One region of the Shewanella sp. SM101 genome, then DNA from elsewhere that is predicted to be linked to it. Evidence: predicted binding sites of a transcription regulator. Region 1 holds the regulator's gene; each other region holds the start of a gene.
What was found. The regulator LexA, encoded in region 1, represses DNA repair genes until DNA is damaged. The targets are predictions, from matches to a motif close to TACTGTATNNNNATACAGTA.

Region 1 (6,174 bases):
CGGAACCTTCCCAAGGTTTAGCGGGAGCTTTTTCGCCGCCACGGATGCACTTAATTACTAATACTAAGAAAATCAATTGCGATAAGCCGAAGGCGAACCCACCAATCGAGACGATTTGATTAACATCGGCAAATTGAATCGAGTAGTCAGGGATACGCCTTGGCATTCCTGCCAGCCCAAGGAAATGCATCGGGAAAAATAGCACGTTGACGGATATCACCGAGCACCAGAAATGCCATTGTCCCAGTCGTTCGTTGTACATGTGCCCCGTCCACTTAGGTAGCCAGTAATAGGCCGCTGCCATGATGGAGAAAATCGCACCAGTCACGAGCACATAATGGAAATGTGCCACAACAAAATAAGTATCGTGGTACTGGAAGTCGGCGGGCGTAATGGCGAGCATTAATCCCGAAAAACCGCCAATAGTGAAGAGTATGATAAAGGCTACAGCAAACAGCATGGGCGTTTCGAAACTGAGTGAGCCGCGCCACATAGTGGCAACCCAGTTAAACACTTTCACCCCAGTTGGCACTGCAATCAACATAGTGCAATACATGAAAAACAGCTCGGCAAACACTGGCATACCTGTGGTGAACATATGGTGCGCCCACACGAGGAACGACAGAATTGCAATACTAGCCGTAGCATAAACCATGGATGCATAGCCAAATAGGGGTTTACGACTGAAGGCTGGGACTATGGCAGAGATGATGCCAAAGGACGGCAAGATCATGATGTAAACTTCAGGGTGGCCGAAGAACCAGAAAATATGCTGGAACATCACAGGATCGCCGCCGCCAGCCGCATCGAAGAAACTCGTGCCGAAAAACTTATCGGTCAGCACCATAGTCACTGCGCCAGCGAGTACGGGCATAACCGCAATCAGTAGGAATGCCGTGATAAGCCAAGTCCAGACAAACAATGGTAACTTCATCCATGTCATGCCTGGCGCGCGTAAATTCACTATGGTCACAATCACGTTGATTGCGCCCATGATCGAACTAATCCCCATGATGTGAATAGAAAATACAAAGAGCGCCGTGCTGTCTGGGCTATACGTTGTTGATAGTGGTGCGTAGAAGGTCCAACCAAAGTTAGGTCCGCCACCTTCCATAAATAGCGAACTGAGAAGAATAGTAAAGGCGAAGGGGAGTATCCAAAAACTCCAGTTATTCATCCGTGGCAGCGCCATATCGGGCGCCCCTATCATCATAGGGATCAGCCAGTTAGCGAGCCCTGTAAAGGCTGGCATTACCGCACCGAATACCATGATCAGCCCATGAACAGTTGTCATTTGGTTGAAAAAGTTGGGCTCGACCAATTGTAATCCAGGTTGAAAGAGTTCAGCGCGGATCACCATGGCCATAGCGCCACCGGTTAAGAACATAATGAAGCTGAACCATAAATACAAAGTACCTATGTCTTTATGGTTGGTGGTCAGCAGCCAGCGCATGATGCCCTTTGGCGCACCATGATGATGGTCATCATGGGCTGCGGTTTGATCTTGAGTCGTTGTGCTCATCATTATCCCCTACTGTCCATGACTTGCGATATCAGCAGGTTGCACTGTATCGCCGGTATTGTTGCCCCAAGCATTGCGTTCATAGGTAATGACTGCTGCAAGTTGCTGTGGGCTAAGCTGTTTGCCAAATGCCTGCATAGCCGTGCCCGTTTTGCCGTGCATCACAATATCGATGTGATTGGCGACTGGTCCAATGGCGATAGCACTACCCACTAGCGCGGGGAAGGCGGGTGGTATTCCTGCACCTGTCACTTGATGGCAGGCAGCGCAGAAGGTCGCGTAGACAGTTTCACCTTCGGCCATGAGGGCGTCATGGCTGAGTGTGGGGAGGCTTGCGGGATCGATTGCAGCTGAGACGTCTGCAGGTGCGGGTGTCGGAGTTGTACTGCTTGGTACCGCGGCGGATGTTTGTGCAGAATTGCCGTTCATGTACTCGTTGACGTCTTTGGCTTGCACTGCATCGCCAGTATTATTGCCCCAAGCATTACGCTCGTAGGTAGTCACTGCCGCGATTTCTTGTGCAGTCAATTGCTTACTAAACGCTTGCATGGCTGTACCCGTTTTACCGTTGAGCACAATTTCAAGGTGGCCGCTGATCGGTCCCGTTGCTATCGGGCTACCTTTAAGGTGCGGAAATACGCCTTGCAACCCTTCGCCATTGGGCTGGTGGCAGGCTGCGCAGTGCCCGAGGTAAACTTGTTCACCTTGAGTCATCAACTCTTCTTTACTTAGGGTTTGTGATAAAGCGGCTTGAGCGGCTTCAGCCGCAGCACCTGCGGCTTGTTTCTGCTCTGTTACCCAAGCCTCAAACTCGGCTTCAGGTAACGCTTGTACTACGATAGGCATAAAACCATGGTCTTTTCCGCAAAGTTCGGCGCATTGACCGCGGTAAATGCCGGGTTTGTCGATGCGAGTCCAAGCTTCATTGATAAATCCAGGGTTGGCATCTTTCTTAATTGCAAAGGCGGGTACCCACCAAGAATGGATGACATCCTCTGAAGTCATCAGAAAGCGGATTTTGCGGTTTATCGGTAGAACGAGCGGTTTATCGACTTCCAATAGATAGTTTTCACCCTTGGTTTCGGTGCCTTCGATTTGTGCTCTGGGTGTTGTCAGTATGCTATAAAAATCAATATCTTGATCGAAATAGCTGTAATGCCATTTCCATTGGGAACCCGTGACTTTTACGGTGAGATCGGCGTTACTGGGATCTTCCATTGCGATTAAAGTTTTTGTCGCTGGAATCGCCATTAAGATCAAAATGATAAATGGCAGAATCGTCCAAGCGATTTCAACTTTAGTGCTTTCGTGAAAGTGGGACGCGACAGCGCCTTTGGATTTTCTGTGGTTGATCATGGCGTAAATCATGACGCCAAAGACCACTAGGCCTATTGCGCAGCAGATATACAAGATGGTCATGTGCAAGTGATAAACCTTGCCACTGATCTCGGTCACGCCAGGGGTCATGTTGAACCGCATGTCCGCGGCGGTCAACGGTGGTGCGAAAAGCACCACGAGTAAACAATACAACAATTGCTTCACAAGACTTCTCCTCTGCCAATTGCGAATAGCAACTACAAAGAAGAGCAACACAGTAAGTCTCAACTCTATGCAAACTCTTCAGTTCCCAAAAAAGCTTTTTTGACTTCAACGTGCGTTGGCGGCTGTTACTTTTAATCAAGTATTGTTACTGCTGGTAATTAGCCACGCTGGCACATACTGCTGAAATAAATCTGTTCTCTATTTTTAGTGGCGCTTCGAGTTCGATAAATACTCGATTCATTGACCACGGAAGGTGATATATCACCACCGACTTAACCAACCATACTTGCTGTTTAAATATTGATCAAGATCACTTATTTATCTAATTATCTGAAAAATTGCCAAAAAAAAGCCTCACATTCATAGGTGAGGCGGCTTTCAAGGTAAAAAATTAAATGAATATTTAATGTACAGCGCTAAAAAAAGATTGCTGACCGAAGAGATTGCCTTGCTCAATGCGTACGTCGGCATGTAAGTGACTGTTTACGTCTTCAAGCACTATACCCATAGCTCGGGCACTTTTAGCCACGATTTGTAGGCGTCGATTATCCCGCGCATCTAATGATTGAGTCCAAGTAATGACTGCACTGGACGTACCACTTGTTAGGGCTTTTTCCATCGCCCACAGGGTTTCGACTTCATCTTTAGCATGTACCAGCAAAACTCTATCCATACGCACACCTGCGCTAGCGAGTGTTTGCTTGTAGCCAATACTTGGAGGGTTGATGAGCACTAACCAACGGCCCTGTTGGCTTAACTGAGCGAGTTGTGCACTCAGATGAATTAATTCTTGGCGACCTTGAGTCTTGGTTGGCATACAGGCGATAGGCGCATGGTGCCAGTCATAGTCGGCATCACGGACTTCATCGAGCCACAAGCCCGGATGGCGGGGGGCATTGCCAAGTAGTTTATTCATAGCCAATCTCCATTACGGATCACACCGACGGCGAGTCCTTCAATTGTTAAACTTTGGAAGCCTAAATCCACTTTAATCGGGGAGTAATCTTCATTTTCGGCATGTAGATAGACCACATTACCTTTTTTTTCGAAACGTTTAACAGTGACATCGTCATCGACTCTAGCGACAACCACTTGACCATTTCTAGCTTGTTCTACTTTATGAACTGCCAGCAAATCACCTTCGAGAATGCCGATATTTTTCATGCTGTCGCCTTTTACTCGCAGTAAAAAATCGGCGGCGGGATGGAACATGCTTGGGTCGACTTGGTAGTACTGTTCAACATGTTCTTGGGCGAGGATAGGTTCACCCGCGGCCACTTGGCCGATGAGCGGTAAACCTGTTTCAGTCAAATCTTCGATTTCCGCAGGCAGACGAATGCCCCGAGATGTGCCTGGCATGATCTCAATGCAGCCCTTTTTCGCCAACGCTTTAAGGTGTTCTTCAGCCGCATTGGCGCTCTTAAAACCTAAACGGGTTGCGATTTCTGCCCGAGTGGGTGGCATGCCAGTATCGGCAATATTTCGTTTAATTAGCTCTAAAATTTCAGCTTGGCGTGGCGTCAAAGGTCTCATGGTGTTTCCTGTTTTTCTATACAGTTACTGTTAGTATATACAGTATTATTTGCAGCGCAAGTATTAACCACTTTTTAGCTATGTTGGAGAGAATTAGCGAATATTGCCCATAGTCTGGTATTCTATCGGGCTAGTAAACGCACTTAATTGCATAAGAATAATGCCTAAACACGACTCTCTTTGGTTGAAATCATTACGTTGGATCCAAAAACACTTAGTGCACACTATTGTGGTGCCTCAGGATCCCTTTGCCGATCTGAATCTGGATGCTTCCAGACCCCTTGTTTATGTGATGAAAACAGAATCCCTCAGTGACATAGCTGCTTTGAGCGAAATAACGGCTAAGTTAGGTTTACCAAGCCCTTATGAGCCTCTAGTGGCTAATGGTGTGACTGCGCCTCGGGTTGTCTGTCTTCAAGGACGTAAGCCACTGTTTGGCGAGCGTGCTGGTAATGAGCCTTTCCTCGAATGCTTTATGCGTTTGTTAGCCGTGCATAAGGAACGTCCTGAATTGGATATTCAACTGGTGCCCGTGAGCTTGTATTGGGGTCGCACGCCAGGGAAAGAAGACGACACTATGAAGGCGGCCGTATTTGAGCGGGAAAACCCGACTTGGTTGCGCAAGTGCTTGATGATTCTGTTCTTAGGTCGACATAACTTCGTGCAGTTTTCGAATGCCGTATCCCTGCGTTACATGGCTGACGAACATGGCACCGACATGGGGATTGCCCATAAGTTAGCACGGGTTGCGCGCGTGCATTTCCGTCGTCAACGTAAGGTAATGACAGGGCCTGTGCTGCCAAACCGCCAAGCACTGTTTCATTCGTTACTCAAATCTGAGTCGCTGCGCAAAGCGATTCAAGAAGAAGCCGCCAGTAAAAAGATTTCTGAGACCCAAGCGCGCGAGACGGCTATTGAGTATCTCGATGAAATCGCTGCCGATTACTCAGACAGTTTAGTGCGTATTGCCGAGCGTTTTTTAACTTGGCTGTGGAACAAGCTTTACAGCGGGATCAACATTAAAGGCGCCGAGCAAGTTCGGCAGTTACACCACGATGGCCACGAGATTGTTTATGTGCCTTGCCATCGCAGCCACATGGATTACCTGCTGTTATCGTATATTTTGTATTATCAAGGCATGGTTCCGCCGCACATTGCTGCCGGCATTAACCTCAATTTCTGGCCCGCGGGACCTATGTTCCGTCGCGGTGGTGCCTTCTTTATCCGCCGTAGTTTTAATGGCAATAAGCTGTACACCGCAGTATTTCGTGAGTATTTAGATCAGCTGTTTGCTAAAGGTTATTCGGTGGAATACTTCTCCGAAGGTGGCCGTTCACGTACTGGCCGTCTGTTGGCGCCGAAAACTGGCATGATCGCCATGACGATGAACAGTGTGCTGCGCGGTATCGAGCGTCCAGTCACGCTAGTGCCTGTGTATTTAGGCTATGACCATGTGATGGAAGTGGCGACGTATCATAAAGAGTTAAGTGGTAAGAAAAAGAAAAAAGAATCTGTGTGGCAGGTGTTTGGTGCGATTCGCAAACTTGGTAATTTCGGCCAAGGTTATGTGAACTTTG
Region 2 (6,174 bases), on a different contig from region 1:
GCAAGGATCACTATCAGCATCCCTACCAACTGAATTTCCGTCACTGCCTGCCCCATGGCTAACGCCGTTAATGCTGCAAAAACGGGCACGAGATTAAAAAAAATCGATGCCTTAGCGGGGCCAAGCGCCTTAACACCGTTAATCCAAAACAGATAACCGAGCACAGTGGCGAACAAACCTATGTAGAGCACGCTAGAAAAAGCCGTTGCCGACAGTTCCATCAACTCTAGCCAAGGGTGAAACTCACCTCGGCCAAGCCCAACCACGGACATAGACACACTGGCAGCTATCATACTCAGCAAGGTAAATGGCAACACAGGCAACCAATGGCCGACCCGTTGCGAACAAATGGTATAACCACTCCACGCCAACATGCCGGCGGCAATCATCACATCACCTTGGTTAAAACTAAAGTTGAGCAACTGCTGCACACTACCGTTGGTGATCACTAGCAGTACGCCCGCCAATCCACCCACTAAGCTAAACACTTGTTGTCTGCTGAGCCATTCACGCTGTAATAGCGCATTGACGATTGAAGTCACCAGCGGGCTGAGCGCCATAATCAAGGCACCATTGGCAGCAGAGGTGTGCTGCAGGCCATTAAATAACGCCAGATTTAAGCCGCCCACACCAATCACACCCACTAACGCTATGACAATATATTGCGTCAAACTCAATTTGGGCCAAACCTGACGAGTAAAAACGATATATAACGCTAGAGTCACAGCCGCAATGGTAAAACGCCAGAAGACGAGCGACTCTCCTGACATCTCCTCCAGCACTCGCTTAGCAATAGGAAACACACTGCCCCAGCTAAAAACGCAAATCAGTAGACAAACGAATGTCATGTAAGGTGTATGGGATTTCATATCGGCCTCTAGGGAGGTAATTGGGATTGAGCTTAGTTTATAAGTTTCATATATTATTAAAACCAACAAGATTGAGAGCTTAAATTCCAAATATGAAACTTAATTATTCCTTAGACGATATGCGCTTATTTTGGGTGGTGGCACAGCAAGGGAGTTTTAAGCTCGCGGCGCAGCACTTAGGCATTCCACCTTCAACCTTAAGCCGTCGAATCAATCTGTTAGAACAATCCTTAGGTCTGCGTTTACTGCACAGAGACGCCCATAGAGTCAACCTTACCGCCACAGGTCAGCGGTATCTCGAACGCTGCGGCCCGCTGTTTATCGAGTTAAACCAGGTATCTGGTGAGTTGCATGCGGATAAACATCAAGCGGTTGGCAAATTGCGGATCTCGGCGCCCATCAATACAACCTATCGCTGGCTAGGTGAATCACTCAACGCCTTCCAACGGCATTATCCCAATATTGATATCGATTTAAGTCTGTCGAACATGAATATCGATGTCAGTGAAAACGCCATCGATATCGCCTTTCGAGTGGGCGAACCTAAAGATCCCGATTGGATTGCAAGGCCACTTACCACGATTAGCTTTGTACTTTGCACCAGCACATCGGCAACGCAGTGGCATACGCTGCAATCCATTGAAGAGCTGGATCAGCATCCGGTTATCATCGCCAAGCCCACAAAAACGTGGCGTTTACAGCACAATAGCACAGGGCAAAATGTCGAGTTTGAACCAAGGGGAAATATCAAATTAGCCGTCGATGATATGGCGATTGCCTGTCAGGCCGTGGTGGCGGGGCTTGGGATTGGACTCATACCCATCAGCATGGCGAGTGAACAGATACGAAGTGGCAAACTCATTCAAATACTGCCCGAGTGGCAAGGTATTCCGCGCACCGCCTACTTGATGTATCGCGATCGAGACAACCTGCCCTTACGGGTCAGACTGTTAATTGATTTTATGTTGGCGAATCCACCCGAGGCTTATTGAGCCAATGCAGGCATGAGTCTGCGGCTTATCGACTCAATAAACGGCTAGAGTGCTAAATCCAGCTGAGTCTGGCCGTTTAAGCTTGTGGCGACGACAAGAGTAGAATCGGTAAGGCCGACCGAAATACCCAATAGACGAATGCCACGGCCTTCTTGCCTTTCCATAGCCTGCGCGAGTAGCTCATAAAACATTACAATCGAGACTTCATCGCTGCGGTGCTCAATTGTAGTCTGCTTGAAATCATTAAACTTAAGTTTGACCACCTGTTTATGTATTTTGCGTTCCTTAGCACTGCGACTTAAACGCAACGACAGTTCTTGGATCAAACTCGACATCACCTGCTGGCAATGCTCTAAGCTATAAATATCCTTTGCTAATGTGGTTTCAACCCCCACTGACTTGCGCTCTCTGTCGGCAGAAATACCCCGTTCATCTATGCCTTGGGAACGCTCAATCAACACACCACCAAACTTACCGAATCGCGCTAAGAGCTCAGGTTTAGAATAAGCTTGCACATCACCACAGGTATTGAGCCCGAGCGAAGAGAGCTTTTCTGCGGTGACTTTACCAACACCGGGAATTTTACGCAGCGATAAGGTCTTAACAAACTCAGAAAGCGTCTCTGGCGTAATGACATATTGGCCGTTTGGCTTGTTCAGATCCGAGGCGACCTTAGCTAAAAATTTTACTGGCGCGATACCCGCCGATGCGGTTAAACCCGTTTCGGCTAAGATATCGCGACGAATCGCTTGGGCAATCAAGGTCGCTGAGCCCTTATATTGCTGGCACTCACTCACATCCAAATAAGCTTCATCTAAGGAAAGCGGCTCAATTAATTGGGTATAGCGGGAAAATATTTCACGAATTTGTAGCGACACTTCTTTGTAAACCTGCATCCGGCCTGGTACTAAAATCAGCTCAGGGCACAACTTAAAGGCATAAGCCGTTGCCATTGCTGAACGTACACCGAATTTACGTGCCTCGTAACTGCAAGTGCTGATAACACCTCGACGATCGCTACTGCCGCCCACGGCTAAAGGCTTGCCACGGTATTCGGGAAAGTCGCGCATTTCCACTGCCGCAAAATAGCAGTCCATATCGATATGAATAATTTTTCGCACGTTGAATTCCTCCAACGCCAAAATACTGTATATAAAAACAGTAATCAAGTATTCCTGATAGATTTGGGGCCAATAAGATGTGGCCTAGCGCTAAAAAAGAGAACAAGACAAGTGTGAGGAACAACAGACATGCTTAATAACTGAGTTCCTAGGCCATTACACTCAATGGCCTAGGTATTTACTCAACCTAACAATCTAAAGCTCACATCTTAGTTTGCAGGTAGTTTTGCAGCCCAACACGGTCGATAAGCCCAAGTTGTTTTTCGAGCCAATACATATGGTCAGACTCTGTATCGTCAAGTAATACTTCAAGGATTTCGCGGGTCTGGTAATCTTGCTTCTGCTCACACAGTGCAATCACTTTGCGCAAATCGTCCGCGACCTTGTATTCGTAGGCGAGATCATTACGTAGCATCTCTTCTACATCTTTACCTATGTTCAATGCCTCACGGGCGGCAACATTGGGTGTACCTTCGAGGAATAAAATGCGCTGCACTAATTTGGCTGCATGGGCTTTCTCATCATCTGACTCATGGGCGATACGCTCATAGAGTTCATTCAGGCCCCAATCTTCATACATATGGGCATGGACAAAATACTGATCCATTGCCGAGAGTTCTCCCGTTAGGAGTCGATTTAACGCATCGATAACGTCTTTATCGCCTTTCATATCTTGCTCCTATTGGTCGCTAATTTGCGATTGTAGATAATTTTGAATACCGGTTAGCGTAATGAGCTCTTGCTGCGACTCGAGCCAATCTAAGTGCTCTTCTTCGTCTTCGAGAATATCTTCCAGCAGATCGCGGCTCACATAGTCCTGTTCGGCTTCACACAAGCTAATCGCATCACGCAGCAATGTAAGCTGCTCTTGCACCATGGCCAGATCGCAGTCGAGCATCTCTTGGCTATGTTCACCAATGCGAAGTTTTTCGAGTTGTTGCAGATTAGGCAGACCTTCCAAAAACAGCACTCGCTCGATGAGCTTATCGGCGTGCTTCATATCTTGGATGGATTTTTTGTATTCGACGTGGTTTAACTTCTCTAAGCCCCAATGTTTAAACATGCGGGCATGGAGGAAATATTGATTGATGGCGGTCAACTCACAGGTAAGCACCCGATTCAGTTGCCCAACCACTTTAGGATGACCTTTCATAAGTTACTATCCTTGGTAAGCGTGAAAAGATTGATCTAAATCAAGCTTCTAGCCTAGTACAATTTATCGACCAACTCAAATTATCTTTATATTTCACTCACTTAATGATGAAAAGCATTCTCATTCCTGCTTAGATTAACTTGCTATCCCACTCTAATCCCAAGGATAAATCTCAAATGATTAACCCGTGTAAGAAAATACGAGGCAAAAAAATAGCCCCCTAAATCGGAAGCTATGATCGAATCAAGACTATTTAGATAATGCGGTCTTTCGTTAACTTTTCACGACGCGCTTCTTCAGCGGCCATACGACGTTTACGTTTGTCACAAGGGTCATCACAATCACACGCTTTTTCAATCCCTAGAACACCTAAACCGCCACAACTTCCTTCAACGGCTTTGCGCTTGATGAGATAACCAATCGACATGAGCAAAAAGAAGACTAACAAGATCACAAATGCCGCAATAAAAGAGGTCATGGTTTACTCCAAAAACTAAATAAGGAAAGGCTTGAAGGCGTCGCTGTAATAGACCTTAAATCCGTCGCCTTGCTTTTCGATTAGCATTATCGCCAAGTGTTCCTTCTTGGCAAGCTCCAATGATGCTTCTGTGCCCAAAACCATCATGGCCGTCGCAAAACCGTCGGCCGTCATACAATTTTGATGCAATACAGTCACGGATGCTAACTTATGATTTATCGGCAAACCAGTACGCGGATCGATTATATGCGTAAAACGTTGGCCGTCTTCTTCATAATAATTACGATAGTCACCAGAGGTCGCCATCGCCATAGTACCAGGTGCAATAACCTGCTGTACGGCTTCAGAGCCATCATTGGTCGGTTGCTCTATAGCAACACGCCAAGAGCTTCCATCACCTTTGGCACCTTTGATACTCAGTTCGCCACCGATTTCAACTAAATACCCTGTCGCGTGGTATTTATCAAGAATGGAAGCGATCTTATCAACCCCAAATCCCTTCGCGATTGATGATAAATCTACATATAAATGGGTGTTGTGCTTACTTAGACGGTTGCCTTCAATGGAAAGTTCACTAATCCCTGTTTTGGCTTTAGCCGCATCAATATCAGCCTGTGTCGGAACTTTAGTTGGACGCTTATCAGGTCCAAACCCCCACAGATTAACTAAAGGACCTAAGGTAATATCAAGTGCCTTATCCGTCACTTGATATAAACGTATTCCCTCTTGCACCACTTTTATGGTATCCGGTGAGACTTCAACGCTTTGCTCCAATGGCAATTGGTTGAAACGGGATAATTCTGAATTAGGCCGATAGGTCGACATCTGGTCATTGACTAGCTCAAGGGCTAAATCAATTTCCGCTTGAAGTAACTGCGCCGTCGGCATCTGCTCATTCGGAACGACTTTAATGTGATAAGTCGTGCCCATAGTGCTGCCGGCCAACGAAATGACTTCGTTTTGCTTTGAACAGGCTGAAACAAAAAAGGCCAGTCCCACGAGGACTAGCCAGTTAAATGAATGCTTTAGTGCTGAGGTATTGATCTTTAAGGTCTGAAACATAGTGACCTACTACTCTTATTTGGGCCCTTAAATGCAAAAGTTGCAGATGAAAGGTTAACCTCAACATCTGCAACTTTTCTATCTAGGACTAATGAACATTAGCCGCCGAAGTCATCCAACAGGATGTTTTCGTCTTCGACACCAAGATTTTTCAACATACCAATGACGGCAGCGTTCATCATTGGAGGTCCACACATGTAGAACTCACAATCTTCTGGAGCATCATGGTTTTTCAGATAGTTTTCATACAATACGTTATGAATAAAACCTGTGTAACCATCCCAGTTGTCCTCTGGTTGAGGATCTGAAAGTGCCACATGCCATACGAAGTTATCATTCTCAGCCGCTAGGCCGTCGAAATCTTCTACGTAGAACATTTCACGCTTAGAACGTGCACCGTACCAGAAGCTCATCTTACGTTTAGACTGAAGACGCTTCAGTTGATCGAAGATATGTGAACGCATTGGCGCCATACCCGCACCACCGCCGATAAACACCA
Region 3 (6,174 bases), on a different contig from region 1:
AAGATCTCGAACCCGAAATACTAGAGTTACTTGATGAGTTAACTAAGGTAGAATCTGCGGCAAATCAAGTGATATCACAGCTATCAGCGGAAATAACAGATGACCAAAAAAACGGGCTTCTTTAAACGTCTCAAGGCGTTAACACTGCCACAAAAACAACTCTTTGCCACTGCACTTTGCCAACGTATGTTGCCCAACTATCAACTGTTTTCCGAAGTCTGTGAGTTTGGCGATCCTACTGTGTTGAGTACCGCATTAGAACTATTGTGGCAATCCCAGTACGACTCCAAGCTCAAATTCAATGTCGATGTGCATCTGCAACGCTTGGAAGATAACACCCCAGATCCTGCTGATTTTGAAGCCTATGGCGTCTATCCTGCTATGGATGCAGTGGTCGCCATATCGACCTTACTAGGTGCGATTCAAGGCAAAATTGAAGAAGACATAGTCAATATCAGCAAATTGTCATCCAGCACAGTGGCTAACTACATCGAAGCGATCAGCGATGTCGATTTAGTGGATGAAGCATTAGATGATTTCGTTTTCGCCCATGAAGTTATGGAAGAAGAGAAAGAATTACAAAATTCTCTGCTGGAAATTATTGAAGAAAATCCGAAGATCACCGCAGAACTGGTCAAAGGTTTACGCAAAGACATTATCGAAGCTGGCGTATCAAATATCGGTATCAGCGTAGCTTAACTGATGAGGTGCTTGGGGTTACTCAAGCACCTATTATCCATGCAGAATAAGAAAGGGATCATCGTTTTACACCCTCACCAACGAATCCCGTCAAAGATATCCAGTTGCTATAAATAGCATCAATAAAGATTGAGTTATTCCAATGAGAAAGATTGTTTATCAAGGATTTATCTTAACCAATAGCGAAGGACGCACCGACAGTTGGAAACTGACCATCAAAGATCAACAGCGTATCGGTTCTTTATTTGAACTACGGCGTTTAGTGGGATACTTCTTAGAACTCGGCATACTGCCCGCGACACGCTCCAGCCTGCAAGACGCAAAACAAACGCAAAACACCATGAGCAAAAACACCGTAAAACCTAAAAGACGCTAAAAATCAGTTCCCTTATTAAAGAATAACTCGGTTAAATCAACGCATAGAGAATAACTCTGGCGCCTTTGACTGCATAAACTCAATAAAGACTCTTACCTTTAGCGGCTGCTGGCTGCGCTGATGATATAAAATCGAAATTCGCCTCTGCTCACCAATCCATTCCGGCAGTAATACTTTAAGTTTCCCCTCTTTAATCTGCTGTTTTACAAATAGTTCAGGACCATACAAGATCCCGCCATGGCCTAAGGTCGCCTGAATCGCTCCGTGTAAATCAGTGAGGGTGAGCTTAGTCGGGCCATTAAAATAAAAAGACTCGCCGCTTGGATGCTTTAAATGCCAATTAAACAGCGGCCAGACTTTTATCAGTTGATGGGCTTCAAGATCATCGGGATGCTCAAGTTTAGGTGCCTGAGCCAAGTATTCTGGCGTGGCAAACAGGCAATAGTCGAGCTCGCCTAAGGTACTCGACACCCAAGAAGAATCAGGCTGAGCCCCGCCAACAATCGCCACATCTATGCCTTTATCAATCAAATCTACTAACTCATTACTCTGGGAAATATGCAAACGGATATCAGGATACAAACGGCCAAACTCATTCAATGCCTGAATAAACACAATGGAAATAATCGAAATCGGCGCGGCGATGCGCAAGGTTCCCTCGGGTTTATCACTGCCTAAACCACTTAGTTCATCAAATTGAGCAACCACACTCTGGTAGCGTTGAAAGAGCGCCAGCCCTTCCTCTGTCAGTCGCAACTTGCGGGTACTGCGCATAAAAAGCTGTTTATCGAGCTTCTCTTCCAACTTCGCTAACTTGCGGCTCACAGTGGCGATGGGCATATCGAGCTCCTTCGCCGCCTGCGAAAAACTGCCCGCATTGACTAAATGCACAAAAAGATAGACAAGTTGTAGTTCAGCACCTAAATCATCACTCATTGCATATCCTAATTTCACATATTGGGTATTGACGTTAAAACGCTAAATTCACTAAGTGATTGTGTTTTAAACATTGAATTATTCACTTATACGACCATAGCGCAATAGCCTTAGATTGAAATGGTATGTTATTTTGTGGCGAGTTTTACTGCGCTGGCGCTAAATCTGGCTCTAAAGTGACATAAAAAGAAGCAAGTGCTGTAACTCTGTCCACCAAGAATCATAGCGACAGTAAAATGACGACGGTGGGCGAGTTTATTCAAATTTAATCGTAAGGATGAGTGAGGGAAATGACCATTTTAACCCCTCTGTTTGCCGTCTTCGGGATCATGTTGCTCGGCACACTTGTGCAAAAACTAAAACTCTTGCCCGTCGATACGGATCAAGTGCTGAACCAATATGTCTACTACATTGCGTTCCCTGCAATCATGCTTATCGCCCTCGCCCAGCAGCCGATTGATGAAATTTTGCAATGGGGATTTATTGCGGGCTACAGCACGGCTATGGTGATCACTTATCTTGTCTGCCTTGGATTCTCGCTGATTGCTAACCCTAAACAGCATGCAGTTGCCGCCATTCGAGCCCTCAATGCCACCTTTGGTAATACGGCATTTATTGGTATTCCACTACTCATCATCCTCTTTCCGCAGCAACAAAGTGCCTTAGTCGCCGCCGCGATTGCCAGCTTATTATCCGTGCTGATGTTTGCCGTCGCCTTAGTCTCGATGGAACTGGCCACTAACACCCAAAGACAACACCACGCCTTAGTCATAATGGCAATGGCGGTCGGTAAAAACCCTATCGTTATTGGTAGCTTAATTGGCGTCGGCATTTCGGCGCTAGAGATAAAACTGCCGTCAGGGCTGGCGCTAATGATCCAGCAAATAGGCAATACCTCAAGCCCCTGCGCCCTATTTGCTATCGGCATGGTACTCGCCAAAGCGATGCGCTACCAGAAAGATAGCAGCGTATTTAGCCCCAAGAATTTTATCGAACTGAGCCTTATCAACCTCTTCAAGCTGGCTATCCAACCTGCACTCGTCTACTTTATGCTTAACCGTTTTGGAGTAAGTAGTGACTACCTGATCATGGGCGTGATCTTGAGCGCACTGCCCACCGCGGCTAGCGTGTACTTACTTGCCCAGCGTTATAACACTCAGGCTTCTACCAGTGCTCAAGGTATTCTATTTGGTACCTTAGTCACTTTCTTCAGTTTGCCTATCTTAGAAAGATTAGTAAGAATCTATGCATAATCAGTTAATTAAAAATATTTACTACCGATAATGCCGATTATTTACCCAAGCCACTTTACTGTATATAAAATCAGTATATACTGTTTATCAATACAGTGGTTTAGTATGTTTTTCGACAGGAATTCACTATGCTTTGCCAACTCAGCATTAATAACTTCGCTATCGTCCGTTTTTTAGAACTGGATTTTCGCCCCGGTATGACCAGCATCACAGGTGAGACCGGTGCGGGTAAATCGATTGCCATCGATGCGCTAGGCCTATGCCTAGGCAATCGCGCCGATGCCAGCAGTGTTCGTCCCGGAGCCAATAAAACCGAGGTCAGCGCCCGCTTTTCCTTGGATGATATTCCACTGGCAAAACGTTGGTTAGAAGATAACGATCTTGAACTCGATGATGAGTGCATTCTACGTCGAACTATTGGTAGCGATGGCCGTTCACGCGCCTACATCAATGGTAATCCAGTGCCGCTGACGCAGCTAAAATTACTGGGTCAGTTACTTATTGGTATTCACGGCCAACATGCCCACCATGCAATGTTAAAAAGTGAACATCAACTCACCCTGCTCGACAGTTATGCCAACCACAGATTGCTTATCGATACGGTTGCCGCTAGCTTTCAACGCTGCAAGCAAATTGAGGCCGATCTAAAACAACTCGAAGCCTCACAGCATGAACGTATTGCCCGTAAGCAATTAGTGCAATATCAAGTAGAAGAACTCGATGAGTTTGATCTTAAAGTTGATGAGTTCGATGAGATTGAGCAAGAGCACAAACGTCTGGCTAATGGCACTGAGTTGATTGATACCTGTCAGGCGAGCTTAGATATACTCACTGAAGGCGAAGAGAACAATATAGAGTCGCTGCTTAATCGAGTCGTTTCCCTCGCCGAAGATCTGCAAAGCTACGATCCTGCATTAAGCAATATCAACACTATGCTCAATGATGCCTTAATCCAAGTGCAAGAAAGTGCAGGCGAATTACAGCACTATTTGAGTAAGCTTGAACTCGATCCAACCCACTTTGCCTATTTAGAAGAACGGCTATCAAAAGCCATGCAACTGGCGCGTAAACACCATGTCAGCCCAAATAAACTAGCCGAACATAATTTGGCATTAAAGGCAGAGCTGAGCACCTTAGACAGTGACGAAAGTAAACTTGAAGAAATTCAACTACAGGTCGATGCTAGCAGAGCCGCTTACCTTAGCAACGCACAAAAACTCAGCCAAAGCCGGGCTAGATATGCCAAAGAACTCGACAAACTCGTGACTCAGTCAATCCACGAACTGAATATGCCAAAGGGTAAATTTACTATCGAAGTCAATTTCCACCCAGAGCAAATGTCAGCCAACGGCAGTGATAATATTGAATTTATGGTCACCACTAACCCTGGCCAACCTTTACAACCGATTTCGAAAGTCGCGTCTGGCGGTGAGCTTTCACGCATAGGATTAGGGATCCAAGTGATTACCGCGAAAAAAGTTGCCACACCGACATTAATTTTCGATGAGGTGGATGTCGGGATTTCTGGCCCCACCGCCGCAGTGGTGGGCCGCATGTTACGCAGCTTAGGGGAATCGACCCAAGTACTGTGCGTGACTCACTTGCCGCAAGTTGCGGGCAATGGTCATCAACACATGTTCGTCGATAAATTTAATAAGGCAGGCAGTACTGAGACCACAATGAAATCGCTCGATCGTGAGCAGCGTATCCAAGAGCTTGCAAGACTGTTAGGTGGTGATACTATCACCAGCAATACCCTAGCGAACGCAAGGGAACTGCTGCAATAATAAAATCGAGCAGAAAAGGGATAAGCAGCGAATCCCTTCAATCAAGCTTCAATCAAAAAAATGCAAAATCAAGAGTAAGGGTTAGTTGTTGCCCATGTTAACTAACAAGTTAGATTAGCTATCATGTCAGACTAGCGAAAATGTTAGCTAACATACCAGACTAGCCCTTGCAGACAAATAAACGAAAACACGCCCGCTAAGACATCGTCAATCATAATGCCAAAGCCACCATGAACTTTGGCATCGAGCCATCGAATAGGCCAAGGTTTGATAATGTCGAAAAAGCGAAATAGACCAAAGCCGACTAACAACCAACCCCAACCTGCTGGTGCCGCTATCATAGTGATCAGTAGCCCAACCACTTCATCCCACACAATCGCACCGTGATCGTGAACACCCATGTCTTGCGCCGCTTTACCACAGATATAAAATCCTGCGAATACACCCACTAAGGTTAAGCCGATATACCAAGTGAGCGGTAATGGCGCCATCAATAAATAGAGGGGAATAGCAGCTAAGGTACCAAAGGTTCCGGGCGCTTTAGCGGCGAGTCCGCTACCAAATCCGAGTGCCAAAAAGTGGACAGGATTTTTTAATGACAGGCGCGTTAGCACCTGATCCTTTGACAACCATTTCATTAACATGCTCTTCGCTTAAAAGTGCTCGAAACCGTGATAAGGCGGTGTAAACGGTTCGCCATTGAGTTGCAACTTGAGCTTACTGCCCGCACAAATTTGTCCAACGCGAACAAACTTTGCTCCTGCATGGCTCAACGCTGTCTCAAGCGCACCTTTTTGCGCCTCAGGAACGGTGAACAGCAGTTCATAATCTTCGCCCCCCGTAAGCGCATAACCTAAGGCATGCTCCTCGCTGACGGTATCTTGCATCGCCCGTGAAAGCGGGATGCAATTAACGTCCACCACAGCACCGACTGCCGAAGCCTTAAGCACATGACCGATATCCGAGATAAACCCGTCGGAAAGGTCGATTGCACTGGAGGCAAGCGAACGCAAAGCTTGGCCCGCTAAGACTCTTGGTGTTGGACGATAATGGCGATTAATCAGGAATTCTTTATGCTCGGCTCTGGCCTGCTGCGCGCCGCGAATGATATCCAGACCTAAGG
Region 4 (6,174 bases), on a different contig from region 1:
AATGATCAGCAAGGGTAGGACCTTTTCGAGCCATTGAGTATCGACTAAATAGACTAAGAAACTGCCCAATACCGCGCCGATAAAGGTGGCGATAAAAGCCATGTACCAAAACGAGGGTTTAAAGAGGTGCTTGCGATAATAGGTCCAAGCCGCCATAAAAGAGCCAAAGCTTGCGGCTAACTTATTGGTGCCTAATACGGTATGCGGCGCAATGCCTAAGGTTAACAGTGCGGGGATTGACAATAGGCCACCGCCACCCACGACGGCATCAATGAATCCAGCGATAAGACCTATGACTGCCAACAGGGCCCAATGACTGGGCTCGAGTAACAACTCCAAATTTTAATCCTACTCTATAACACGTCTAAAGGGCGGTAAGGCGTCCAGTAAGGACTTGCCATAGCGTTTAGTAACTAACCGCCTATCTAAAATGGTCACTCGGCCATAATCTTGCTCTTTACGCAGTAATCTACCACAACTTTGAATAAGCTTACGTGAAGCATCTGGAATCGTTAGTTGTAAGAAGGGATTACCGCCTTTGACTTTGACATATTCTGCATGCGCTTGCTCAACGGGCGAGGTTGGTACGGCAAAGGGCAGTTTAGTGACGATCAAGTTAGTCAGATAATCGCCGGGCAAGTCGAGACCTTCAGAAAAACTGCCGGTGCCAAACAAGATGCTTGGTTCGCCCTTATCGCATTTAGCTTTATGATTTTCTAATAATTGTTGCCGTGGCGCATTGCCTTGAATAAGTAGTTCAGTGGTGAGTTTACCTTCAAGTAATTCAACCACTTTTTCCATCTGCCAGTAGGAGGCGAATAGCACTAAGGTTGCCATTTCGCCTTCAATAAGGGTGATGATTTGTTCGGCAAGTTCAGCCGTATAGGCATCATCCGTCGGCTCAGTGCGCATTTTGGGTAAATAAAGAGTCGCATTATTGGGGTAATCGAAGGGCGATTGTAAGGCTAAATAACGACTGCCATCGTTGAGTGATAACCCCACCTGATGTACGAAATGGTCGAAGTTATTGAGTGCGCGCAGCGTGGCGCTACATAAGACTACGCCTGCGGCCTTTTGCCACAGCATGGATTCCAGCATAAAGCCGACTTCGATAGGTGAGGCGCTAAACAGATAATCCACTTGTTTACCTGTGATGAGCTCAACCCAGCGCGCCATAGGTGCACCTTTATGTTTATCTTCCTTGGCCATCATCCTCCACAATTTCTGCAGGTTTTCGAGCCTTTGCAGCATAAATCCGGTTTCGGCCAATAGCGCTTCGGATTGATGTTTAGGAATATCGCCATCTTTAATCGCCTCGGCCAGCAGTGACAGCATTTTATTAAACTGTTTGAGGGCTAGATTAGAGGTAACAGCGAGGTTTTCGGCGAGAATGAGTAATGAGTCCGGCAGTTTGCCGTGCTCAAAACGCAGACGGTTTTCAGGATTGGCAAAGTGTTTGGTCTGGGTATCGCAGTAGTGGGCCACTTGATTGAGCTGGCTGATAAGATCGCCTAAATGATCTTGCATCGCCTGCGCGGGGGCAATGATATTGTTGCTCTTTATTTGGTTTTGTAACTTAGCGCAGGTTTTACCAATTTTTTCGAGCCAGTCGCAGGCGCCCCTCAGCGTGGCCTGTGCACTGGAGAAATCCCGCGCCACAATCGGTAAGTGATGTGCCTCATCGATAACATAAAACACGTCTTCGGGATCGGGCAAAATCACGCCGCCGCCTAATTCTAAATCGGCGAATAACAAGCTGTGGTTGGCTATGAGCACGTCCCAAGTATCGACATCTTCGCGGGCTTTATGGAACGGGCAATTTCTGTGGCTGGCGACTTGGCGATGACAGCTGTGTTTGTCGCAGGCGATTTGTTGCCACAGGTGATCGGGCAGCGGCACGGCTAAGGTGTCGATTTCGCCGTTCCAGCGACCTTCGTTATAGTCTTTTAATAGGCCGTGCATCATAGCCACTTGGCTATTGTCTGGTTTAGTTTGCCACATGGCCATTTGTGTACTGTTGTCGTCACCGATGAGCATCGCCAGTTTCGATAGACACACATAACGTTGTCGACCTTTAACTAAGCCAAAGCGGAAATTTAAGCCGGATTGCTCAAGGAAGAAGGGCAAGTCTTTATGCAGTAATTGCTCCTGCAAAGCGACGGTTGCGGTAGCGATGCAGACCTTTTTCTTGCTCGCTAATGCCAGTGGAATGGTACCGAGGATATAAGACAATGATTTACCGATCCCAGTGCCTGCTTCGACCACTATGATGCGCCTATCTTTATCATAGTCGCCGGCGAGGGTCTTAGAGATTTCCGCCACCATATAGTTTTGTTCGCGGCGCGGTCTAAAATTAGGCAAGGCGGTAGCAATATCCTTATAGATGGCGCGGATCTGGGTTTTTACATTGTCAGGTAACATGCGTCACTACTTTATCGAATTAATGCTGTACATAATAACAGTGATTGCATAGCCTAAGAAACTTTTCTGCCATTTGGCGGCATTTAAATTGAGGAACCATCTAAATTGACTAGCTATGCGATTTGGGAACCCATGCGATGAAGTCAGAGGCTACCGCGGCCGTTAGTGTACAAGGTCGAGTCTTAACACGCCATGCGATTCATCGTCATGGGAGTTTAGTGTTGCAGTATTATCTGGCTACCGCCCAAGGCCCTGTGCTGGTGGAAGTGCAAGGCACTGAACACATTTGTTTTTGTCATCAAACTGATGTCACGGCTTTGCAGTTGCAAACGCCGGGTCAAGCATTGCGGTTTGTACCGTTAGCACTCAAAAGCTTTAAAGGCGGTGCGGTTAGTGGTGTTTATGCTAAATCTAGCAATAGTTTACGTACCTTACAGCGCATCGCTAAAGATGCCGACATCCCTTTATTTGAAGCCGACATTCGCCCCGAACAGCGTTATTTAATCGAGCGGTTTGTGGCGCTGGATGTGGCATTTTTAGGGCATTTCTCTGCGACGAGTAACATACACGCGCCGACTAGCGACAGTCTTGAGGCTAACTCGCTGCCCGTGTTTATCGCCGAGCGGGCTAAGAGTATTGCCCCTTTAACGGCTGTACATTTGCGCTGTATTTCACTGGATTTTGAATGCAGCTTTGAAGGTTTACTCTATTCAGTTGCACTATATGGTCAATACAGTGGCCGAGACGAAGAGCAAGACAGTCTCAAGCAGACTTATGAAAAAGTGATTATGGTGGGTGAGGCTGAATCAAACTCTCCCGAATATATTGAATGGGTGGCCGATGAGGCTGCACTCATTCATCGATTAATCGCGTGGTTCCATGAGTTTGATCCTGACTTTGTCATAGGTTGGTCAGTGGTGAGTTTTGACCTCGCACTCTTGTCACGCCGGGCATTATTACACCGTATTCCGCTCACCATTGGCCGCGGAGGGGCAAAGCTTGAGTGGAAAGTTGACAATAAATTTCGGCCAGAAACCTTAGTTTTACCGGGCCGAGTGGTGCTTGATGGTATTGATTGGCTCAAAGCCGCTTTCTATCATTTTGAGCGGTTCTCGTTAGAATTTGTGTCACGGAAATTATTGGGTGAAGGCAAGGCCATTCATAACGTGGATAATCGCGTTGAAGAAATTGATCAGCTGTTTAAGACCGATAAACAAGCCTTAGCGCATTACAATCTTACCGATAGCCGCCTAGTGTGGGATATTTTTACTCACACTCAATTGTGGGATTTTGCCCTCGCGCGTGCCGAACTGACAGGTTTAGAACTGGGGCGGGTAGGGGCTTCGGTGGCGGCATTTAATCATTTGTATTTACCACATTTACATCGAGCAGGTTACGTCGCACCCGATGCTCCTGCGAGTGATGGGATCGAAAGCCCCGGTGGCTATGTGATGGATTCTGTGCCGGGACTTTATAAGCATATTTTAGTGTTCGATTTTAAAAGTCTATATCCCTCCATTATTCGTACCTTTTTGATTGACCCTAAGGGATTAATTGAAGGTTTGCAATTGCCCGAGTCTGACTGTGTTGCGGGGTTTCTCGGTGGCCGTTTCAGTCGGCAACAGCCCATTTTACCTAAGCTTATCCAAACATTATCTGAGCAGCGCGAAAAGGCCAAACGTGAGCACAATGCGCCTTTATCCCAAGCGATAAAAATTATCATGAACTCGTTGTATGGGGTTTTAGGTTCTCAAGGTTGTGTTTTCCATGATGCTAAGTTAGCAAGTTCGATCACTATGCGCGGCCATCAAATCATGAAACAAACCCGCGCATGGATAGAAGAGATGGGCTATCAAGTGATTTACGGCGATACGGATTCGACCTTTGTCTGGCTTGGCAGCGAGCCTGATCTCTCAGACATTAACGCCTTAGGTAACACTCTGGCGCGGGAAATTAATGCTAAGTGGCAGGCTAAGATCGGTGAAGATCATCAAGTTGAGAGTTTTCTCGAGTTACAGTTTGAACGCCACTATGAGCAGTTTTTTATGCCGACCTTAAGAGGGTCGTTAGAAGGCAGTAAAAAACGTTATGTTGGCGCGTGGCGTAATGCGAGCGATGAACTTGAGCTTACCTTTAAAGGTATGGAGCAAGTGCGCAGTGATTGGAGCCCTTTAGCGCGCAAAGTTCAAGAGTCACTCTATGAACGGATGTTTAACCAAAGGGATATCCGTGTTTATTTGGCCAGTGTGTTTGAAAAGCTGCTTGATGGTGAGTTGGACGATGATTTGGTATTTCGCAAACGAATGCGACGCAATATTGAAGATTACACGGCTAAATCTTCTCCCCATGTTAAAGTCGCTCAACAATTATGCGGCTTAACAGGAGATGCCTCTTTTGGCAAGCGTGGGGCGCAGATTGATTATCTGGTTACTGTAAATGGACCGGAATCCTTACTGTACAGAACGTCACCAATTGATTACCAATACTACATTGATAAGCAAATTGGCCCTATTGCCGAGCCTGTTTTTTCGATAATGAAACTAAACTACATGGATATTGCGTCAAAGCAGTTGCTGTTAATATAGTGTTCTTAATGTTCTTTATGTGTTGCGCAGGGTGGCGAATGTAGCGTTTTAACCTGTTTTGTAGAGGTTAACTGGTTTGTTTTTGTGATGTTAATCGACATATTCTTTAGGTTTAGCTTTGAGGGAATATTGAAAGTTTGCTACCCTTTAAGAGGAAATTGTAAGGAAATATAACAACGGAATGACGTTGACAGAACATAAACAAAAAAGGTTAAGCACCAAATGAACAAGACGTTAGTAGCAACTGCGCTTGCAGCAATTTTTTTAGTTCCATCAGTCTCAGCTATCGAGATCTATAAAGATAATAAAAATGCCGTAGAAATCGGTGGTTTTATTGATGCACGCGTGATCAACACTCAAGGGGAAACAGAGGTTGTTAACGGCGCATCTCGCATTAATTTTGGTTTTAATCGTGAGTTGACTGACGGTTGGAAAGCATTTGCTAAATTGGAATGGGGTGTGAATCCTGTTGGTAGTAGTGACATCGTCTATAACAATCGCTTCGAATCTGTTCAAGAAGAGTTCTTTTATAACCGTTTAGGTTACGCTGGTCTGTCCCATGACACTTACGGAACACTGACTATTGGTAAGCAGTGGGGCGCTTGGTACGATGTCGTTTACAACACTAACTATGGTTTTGTGTGGGACGGTAACACTGCAGGTGTTTACACTTATAATAAAGATGATGGCGCGGTAAACGGTGTTGGTCGTGGTGATAAAACAGTTCAATATCGCAATGCATTTGGCGATGTAAGCTTTGCAGTTCAAGCTCAGTTGAAAAACAGCAGCTTTTATACCTGTGATACAACGGATGATATTTCACAAGCTCAGTGTCAAGCGAACTGGGAAAGCGGTGATAAAGCAGCTCAACAAGTAGAATACAATTATACTTATGGTGGCGCGCTGACCTATAAAGCCACTGATATGCTGACCTTAACTGCGGGTGTTAACCGCGGTGAGTTTGATGTGAGTTTTGGTAATGGCGAACAAACCACTGCGGTTGATCTTATCTACGGTGCGGGTATCACTTGGGGTAACTTCGATAGCAATGGCTTATACGCTGCTGCAAACGTTAACAGACAAGAAAATCATGACACAGACAATATTGGTCGTTTGATTAAAGACGCCTATGGTATTGAAAGTTTAGTTTCTTACAAGTTTGACAATG

Region 2: a site for LexA is predicted at 3,006-3,025, ahead of dinB (DNA polymerase IV). Genes of this name have one in related genera too.
Region 3: a site for LexA is predicted at 3,343-3,362, ahead of recN (DNA repair protein RecN). Genes of this name have one in related genera too.
Region 4: a site for LexA is predicted at 2,445-2,464, ahead of dinG (ATP-dependent DNA helicase DinG). Genes of this name have one in related genera too.

Annotation. Positions count from the first base shown of each region.
Region 1 covers NZ_JAKKRH010000017.1:56,631-62,804, forward strand. The annotation lists gene ctaD (cytochrome c oxidase subunit I) at 1-1,522, opposite strand, end outside; gene coxB (cytochrome c oxidase subunit II) at 1,532-3,064, opposite strand; gene L5M38_RS11235 (cell division inhibitor SulA) at 3,468-3,980, opposite strand; gene lexA (transcriptional repressor LexA) at 3,977-4,597, opposite strand; gene plsB (glycerol-3-phosphate 1-O-acyltransferase PlsB) at 4,758-6,174, shown strand, end outside.
Region 2 covers NZ_JAKKRH010000006.1:92,834-99,007, forward strand. The annotation lists gene L5M38_RS05015 (DMT family transporter) at 1-869, opposite strand, end outside; gene L5M38_RS05020 (LysR family transcriptional regulator) at 962-1,861, shown strand; gene dinB (DNA polymerase IV) at 1,906-2,982, opposite strand; gene bfr (bacterioferritin) at 3,185-3,652, opposite strand; gene bfr (bacterioferritin) at 3,662-4,135, opposite strand; gene nqrM ((Na+)-NQR maturation NqrM) at 4,389-4,613, opposite strand; gene L5M38_RS05045 (FAD:protein FMN transferase) at 4,629-5,675, opposite strand; gene nqrF (NADH:ubiquinone reductase (Na(+)-transporting) subunit F) at 5,774-6,174, opposite strand, start outside.
Region 3 covers NZ_JAKKRH010000011.1:97,303-103,476, reverse strand. The annotation lists gene barA (two-component sensor histidine kinase BarA) at 1-125, shown strand, start outside; gene L5M38_RS08180 (YjaG family protein) at 100-699, shown strand; gene L5M38_RS08175 (DUF3319 domain-containing protein) at 842-1,075, shown strand; gene lldR (LysR family transcriptional regulator LldR) at 1,112-2,011, opposite strand; gene L5M38_RS08165 (AEC family transporter) at 2,302-3,264, shown strand; gene recN (DNA repair protein RecN) at 3,393-5,051, shown strand; gene L5M38_RS08155 (phosphatidylglycerophosphatase A) at 5,195-5,689, opposite strand; gene thiL (thiamine-phosphate kinase) at 5,705-6,174, opposite strand, start outside.
Region 4 covers NZ_JAKKRH010000007.1:53,055-59,228, forward strand. The annotation lists gene L5M38_RS05695 (sulfite exporter TauE/SafE family protein) at 1-339, opposite strand, end outside; gene dinG (ATP-dependent DNA helicase DinG) at 349-2,421, opposite strand; gene L5M38_RS05705 (DNA polymerase II) at 2,559-5,006, shown strand; gene L5M38_RS05710 (porin) at 5,229-6,174, shown strand, end outside.